Linked DNA regions of Kitasatospora sp. NBC_00315. Each later gene encodes a partner of the first gene's protein in a complex. Links are inferred from orthologs where the notes say so. Each region holds a gene or a part of one and is shown in the gene's direction. Other genes may lie near its edges.

Region 1 (3,013 bases):
CAGTCACTCCGGCCGGCGGGACCACCAGCCCTCGGACCGCCGGGTCGAGGAGGGCGACTTCCTGACGGTCGTGCTGGGCGCCCAGTACCGGGGCTACGGGGTCTCCACCGCCCGGACGTTCGTGATCGGCGCGTCCCCCGCGCCCTGGCAGGTGGAGCTCCACCGCCTGGTGTTCCGGGCCCAGCGGGCCGGGCGCGAGGCGCTCGGGCCGGGCGTCGAGAGCTGCGTACCCGACCTTGCCGCGCGGGAGATCCTGCAGGCGGCCGGCCACTCCGAGAGTTCTCCGCACCCGGTCGGCCACGGCATCGGTCTGGAGATCCGGGAGGCGCCGCGCCTCGGCCCGGCAGACATGGGTAAACTGGACAATCGCGTGCCGGTCACCGTCGGCCCGGGGGTCCATCTCCCGGGGCGGGGCGGGGTCCGGATCGAGGACACGCTCGTGGTGCGCCCCCTCGAAGAGGGCGGGCCCGAGCTGCTCACCATCACCACCAAGGAGCTCCTCGCCCTGTAGTCCCGCTGCTGCGCACCCGCGCGGCGCCGGGGCCAGGACGCGTCCCCTTGGTTCCTTGACAGCTATATCCAGGAGTAAGTGCGCCCGTGGCTTCCACGAACGATCTCAAGAACGGCATGGTCCTCAAGCTCGACGGTGGCAAGCTCTGGTCCGTCGTAGAGTTCCAGCACGTCAAGCCCGGCAAGGGCCCGGCCTTCGTGCGCACCAAGCTCAAGGAGGTCCTGAGCGGCAAGGTCGTCGACAAGACCTTCAACGCCGGCACCAAGGTCGAGACCGCGAACGTCGACAAGCGCGGCATGCAGTTCTCGTACAAGGACGGCTCGAACTTCGTGTTCATGGACACGGACACCTACGACCAGGTGACCATCGAGCCCGCCGTGGTCGGCGACGCCGCCAAGTACCTGCTCGAGGGCTTCGACGCGGTCGTGGCGATGTACGAGGGCGCACCCCTGTACATCGAGCTCCCGGCCTCGGTCGAGCTGCTCATCTCGCACACCGAGCCGGGCGTCCAGGGCGACCGCTCGACCGGTGGCTCCAAGCCGGCCACGCTGGAGACCGGCGCCGAGATCGCCGTCCCGCTCTTCCTCACCACCGGCGAGAAGATCAAGGTCGACACCCGCGACGGCAGCTACCTCGGGCGGGTCAAGTAACAGTGTCGGCCGCACGCAGTAAGGCCCGTACGCGGGCCTTCCAGATCCTCTTCGAGGCCGACCACCGGGATGTGGACCCCCAGCGCGTCCTCGCCGACTGGGTTGCCCGCGCCCGGGAGCCCAAGCCGGACGAGGGTACGCCGCAGATCGGCGAGTACACCATGCAGCTGATCGAGGGGTACTGCCGGCACGCGCGTCGCATCGACGAGCTGATCTCCACCTACTCGGTGGGCTGGACCCTCGACCGGATGCCGATCGCGGACCGCAACGTCCTGCGGCTCGGCGCGTACGAGCTGATCTGGGAGGACGGCGTCCCGGACGCGGTCGTCCTGGACGAGTCCGTCGAGATCGCCAAGGAGTTCTCCACCGACGACTCCCCGGCGTTCGTGAACGGTCTGCTCGCGCGGTTCATGGAGCTCAAGCCCACGATCCGCCGCGACTGACGACGACGCCCCCGACGGCCGCCGGACCGACCTGGTCCGGCGGCCGTCGTGCGTGCGCCCGCGCGCCCCGGGGCCGGTGGAGTAGGGTTTTGCTACTGGTAGGTAACCAGGCAGTCGGTCCACCGAGCACCGGAGGGCGTTCCCCCCATGACCACGGCGATTCGCAGCGAGTTCGACCAGGGCATCGCCCTGACTCCGCGCCCCGGCGGGCCGGGCCTGTACGACGGCGAGCTGGGCGCCGGGTGGCAGATCGGCGGCGGAATCAACGGCGGCCTGCTGCTCGCGATGGCCGGGCACGCGCTCTCACTGGAGCACGCCGAGCACCCCGACCCGGTGTCGATCAGCGGCTACTACCTCTCCGCCTCGCGTCCCGGCCCGGCCACCGTCAGCACCGAGGTGATCCGCAGCGGGCGCAGTCTGACCACCAGCACCGCCTCCCTGGTGCAGACCGGCGAGGACGGCCTGCCGGTGGAGCGACTGCGCGTGCTCGCCGGGTTCGGCGACCTGGCCGCCGCCGCCGGTGAGGTGCACACCACCGCGCTGCCGCCGCAGATGCCGCCGCCCGAACGGTGCATCGGCATGGAGCACGCCCCCCGGCAACTGATCGAGCAGGCGGCCCTGTTGGAGCGGCTGGACCTGCGGCTCGACCCGGCCACCGTCGGCTGGGCCCTCGGCGAACCCTCGAAGAAGGGACGCATCCAGGGCTGGTTCCGGCTCGCCGACGGCCGCGACCCGGATCCGCTGCTGCTCCTGCTGGTCGCCGACGCGCTGCCGCCGGTCACCTTCGACCTCGGCATGCCCGGCTGGGCGCCGACCATCGAACTGACCGTCCACCTGCGGGCCAGGCCGGTCCCGGGCTGGCTGCGGGTCACCCACTCCACCCGGAACCTGGCCGACGGCCACTTCGAGGAGGACGCGGAGATCTGGGACGAGTCGGGCCGGCTGGTGGCGCAGTCCCGCCAGCTCGCCCGCGCCCCGCGCCCGGTCTGACCGCCCGCCGCGACGGGCCGGCGGGGTGACCGGCCGCGACGACGGGCCGACGGTGTGACCGCCCGGCCCGGCGGGTGCCGACCTCACGCGCGGTTACACGCCTGTGACACGCCGTGCGTGTGCGACCGCCGGGGAGGGGGAGGAAGAGGAGCAGTGGCGGCCCCCCGCCGCTCCCGATCCCCCTCCGCCCCCAGGAGCCCGCGATGCCCCGCAACGGCCGCCCCCGCCGCACCGCCCTCCCCTCCTGCCGGGCGACGGGACCGGCGGGCCTGGACCGGCGGGTGCGCGCGCAGGCCCGGCCGGGTGCACGGCCGAGCCCCGGCCAGGCCCCCGCCGGCGACCCGGCCCGGCCGGGCCGGGTCTGCATCACGGGGATCCTCACCAGCCGCGAGGACTTCGAGCGGGCCCGCCGGTGGAAC
Region 2 (3,190 bases), 1.9 Mb from region 1 along the record:
CCCGACCGGTACGCCTACATCACCACCTACGTCGATCCGACCTACGTGCTCGGCTGGATGTCCGACCGTGACGGCAGCCTCACCTTCCAGACCTGGCCGGTCTCCGGCGAGCTGGCCGGCCAGACCGGGTTCGCGCTGCTGCTGCTGGCCGGTGTCGGCCTCGGCATCGGTCTGGGTCTGAAGCACATCGCGGTCCGCACGGCGGCGGCGGCCCTGGTCAGCGCGTGGCTGCTGCGGTTCTGGTTCGCCTCGCACATGGCGCACGACCAGGCCATCCAGCTCTACCCGCGGACGACCTGGATCATCATGTACTCACTGATGATCCTCGCGGTCCTCGGGCTGATGTCGCTCGTCCACCGCACCACCCGCTTCGGTGACCGCACCCTGGCCTCGCTCCCGGCGACGGGCGGCGCGACCCGGCTGGTGCCGAGGCGCGCGATGCGCCAGCTGGCGGCGGGCATGGTCTGCGCGCTCGCGCTCTTCGCCACCATGGGCGCCTCCTGGTCGGTCAACCGCTACATGCCCGCGGACCAGTCGACGGACACGATGGGTCTGGACGCCTGGCGGGCGCACACCATCAAGAAGCCGGACGGCAGTTGCCCGAAGTTCTCGCCGGTCGCCAAGTGCGCCGACATCATCACCAAGGACTGGGCGCCCAAGCCGGACACCGGGCAGCTCTGGTGCGCGGGCATCCAGCCGGAGGAGTGGAAGGCGGTCTGCGGCCGCACGGCGCCCTGGCTGGACGACGCCAAGAAGTAGCGCCGCCCGCGGGGCGGAGGTTTGAATCGGGGCCGACGGGGGAGATCCCGTCGGCCCCGATTGGCGTATCGACCGCGAGCTGTGGCAGTATGTCCAAGTTGCTCGGTTGAGTGCCGATGCTGCGCGCCTCCCGCCGGGAGGACCGGAAGCGAGTCCCATGTACTCGTCGTTCCCGTGATGGCCGTTCATGTGTTCACGTGCTTTTTGTGAATGCAGTGGTGTGTAAGCGACACCGCGGCAGCTGCGGGGCGGACGTACGGGAATCTTCCGGGAAGCGTGAGCAGGGTCTCGACCCGGCGCCTGGTGGGTGCAAGACCTACCGACCGTGGAGAAGTCCGCAGGAAGTGATTCCTGTTGGATTTTTTGCAAGCGCGAGGGCGACACGCCCGACCGCGTGGGTCGGAAGGCAACCACCCAGGGGCGCCACCGGACCAATCCACCCGGATGAATCCGGCCGTAGAAGCATCAGTCGACACAAAGGACTACTGAGTAGCCATGGCGGGACAGAAGATCCGCATCCGGCTCAAGGCCTACGACCACGAGGTGATTGACTCCTCGGCGAAGAAGATCGTCGAGACCGTCATTCGCACTGGTGCGCAGGTCGCGGGCCCGGTGCCGCTGCCCACTGAGAAGAACGTCTACTGCGTCATCCGCTCGCCGCACAAGTACAAGGACTCGCGCGAGCACTTCGAGATGCGCACCCACAAGCGTCTGATCGACATCCTCGACCCGACCCCGAAGACCGTTGACTCGCTGATGCGCCTCGACCTTCCGGCCGGCGTCGACATCGAGATCAAGCTCTGAGAGGCGCGACGAAGATGGCAAAGCAGATTAAGGGCATCCTGGGCGAGAAGCTCGGCATGACCCAGGTCTGGGACGAGAACAACCGGATCGTTCCGGTGACCGTCGTCAAGGCCGGGCCCAATGTCGTGACCCAGGTCCACACCGCTGATGGCACCGGCTACGACGCCGTGCAGATCGGTTTCGGCGAGATCGACCCCCGCAAGGTGAACAAGCCCCTCGCGGGTCACTTCGCCAAGGCCGGTGTCACCCCGCGCCGCCACCTGGTCGAGCTCCGTACCTCGGATGCGTCCGAGTACACCCTCGGCCAGGAGATCACCGCTGAGCTGTTCGAGGCGGGTGTCAAGGTCGACGTGACCGGCACCTCCAAGGGCAAGGGCTTCGCCGGTGTCATGAAGCGTCACAACTTCAAGGGCCTCGGCGCCGGTCACGGCGTGCAGCGCAAGCACCGTTCGCCCGGCTCGATCGGTGGCTGCGCCACCCCGGGTCGCGTGTTCAAGGGCATGAAGATGGCCGGCCGGATGGGCCACGAGCGCGTGACCACCCAGAACCTGACCGTCCACGCCGTTGACGCGGAGAAGGGGCTGCTCCTGATCAAGGGCGCAATCCCGGGTCCGAACGGCGGCCTCGTCCTCGTCCGCACCGCGGCGAAGGGGCTGTGAGGATATGAGCACCATTGACATCCTGTCGCCCTCGGGTGACAAGGCCGGCAGCCTGGAGCTGCCCGCTGAGATCTTCGACGCCAAGGTCAGCATCCCGCTGATGCACCAGGTCGTCGTCGCTCAGCTCGCCGGCGCCCGCCAGGGCACCCACTCGACCAAGCGTCGTGGCGAGGTCCGAGGCGGCGGCCGCAAGCCGTACCGCCAGAAGGGCACCGGCCGCGCCCGCCAGGGCTCGACCCGCGCGCCGCAGTTCGTCGGCGGTGGTGTCGTCCACGGCCCGAAGCCGCGTGACTACTCGCAGCGGACCCCGAAGAAGATGATCGCCGCCGCTCTGCGTGGCGCGCTCACCGACCGGGCCCGTCACAGCCGCATCCACGTCATCACCGACGTGGTCGCTGTTGAGGCGCCGTCGACCAAGGCCGCCAAGGGTCTGTTCGGCAAGATCACCGAGCGCAAGAACATCCTCCTCGTCGTCGAGCGTGCCGACGAGCTGGGTCTCAAGAGCGCCCGCAACCTGCCGAACGTCCACATCCTGGACGCCGGTCAGCTGAACACCTACGACGTGCTCGTCTCCGACGACGTGGTCTTCACCCAGGCCGCCTTCGAGCGTTTCGTGGCGGGTCCCGCCGCGTCCGCCAAGGCTGTGGCTGCTGAGGGCGAGCTCGAAGGGAGCGCCGCCTGATGGCTGCAGAGATCACGAGCAAGACGTTCACGGACCCCCGTGACGTTCTGGTGAAGCCGGTCATCTCCGAGAAGAGCTACGCGCTCCTCGACGAGAACAAGTACACGTTCGTCGTGTCGCCGGGCGCCAACAAGACCCAGATCAAGCAGGCCGTCGAGGCGGTCTTCTCGGTCAAGGTCGAGTCGGTCAACACGCTCAACCGTCAGGGCAAGCGCAAGCGCTCCAAGACGGGCTTTGGCAAGCGCAAGGACACCAAGCGCGCCATCGTGACGCTGGCCGAGGGCAA

The links.
Region 2: the proteins of nusB (region 1) and rpsJ are in contact, whole or in part, in a solved structure (PDB 3D3B), measured with the Escherichia coli proteins. The link is inferred for Kitasatospora sp. NBC_00315 from one-to-one orthologs.

The regions. Positions count from the first base shown.
Region 1 is NZ_CP108025.1:6,826,761-6,829,773, forward strand. Bases 185-2,883 are described here. They hold nusB (transcription antitermination factor NusB), read left to right. Parts: upstream 185-1,163; coding sequence 1,164-1,604; downstream 1,605-2,883. Other genes in these bases: OG823_RS28640 (M24 family metallopeptidase), read left to right, coding at 185-511; efp (elongation factor P), read left to right, coding at 598-1,161; OG823_RS28655 (thioesterase family protein), read left to right, coding at 1,752-2,594; OG823_RS28660 (hypothetical protein), read left to right, coding at 2,798-2,883. In the rest of the region: more of OG823_RS28640, read left to right, coding at 1-184; more of OG823_RS28660, read left to right, coding at 2,884-3,013. UniProt on the Escherichia coli protein: Part of the processive rRNA transcription and antitermination complex (rrnTAC). The complex forms an RNA-chaperone ring around the RNA exit tunnel of RNA polymerase (RNAP).
Region 2 is NZ_CP108025.1:4,949,444-4,952,633, forward strand. Bases 33-2,908 are described here. They hold rpsJ (30S ribosomal protein S10), read left to right. Parts: upstream 33-1,254; coding sequence 1,255-1,563; downstream 1,564-2,908. Other genes in these bases: OG823_RS20460 (hypothetical protein), read left to right, coding at 33-759; rplC (50S ribosomal protein L3), read left to right, coding at 1,578-2,222; rplD (50S ribosomal protein L4), read left to right, coding at 2,227-2,904; rplW (50S ribosomal protein L23), read left to right, coding at 2,904-2,908. Outside these bases: more of OG823_RS20460, read left to right, coding at 1-32; more of rplW, read left to right, coding at 2,909-3,190. UniProt on the Escherichia coli protein: Involved in the binding of tRNA to the ribosomes. Part of the processive rRNA transcription and antitermination complex (rrnTAC). The complex forms an RNA-chaperone ring around the RNA exit tunnel of RNA polymerase (RNAP).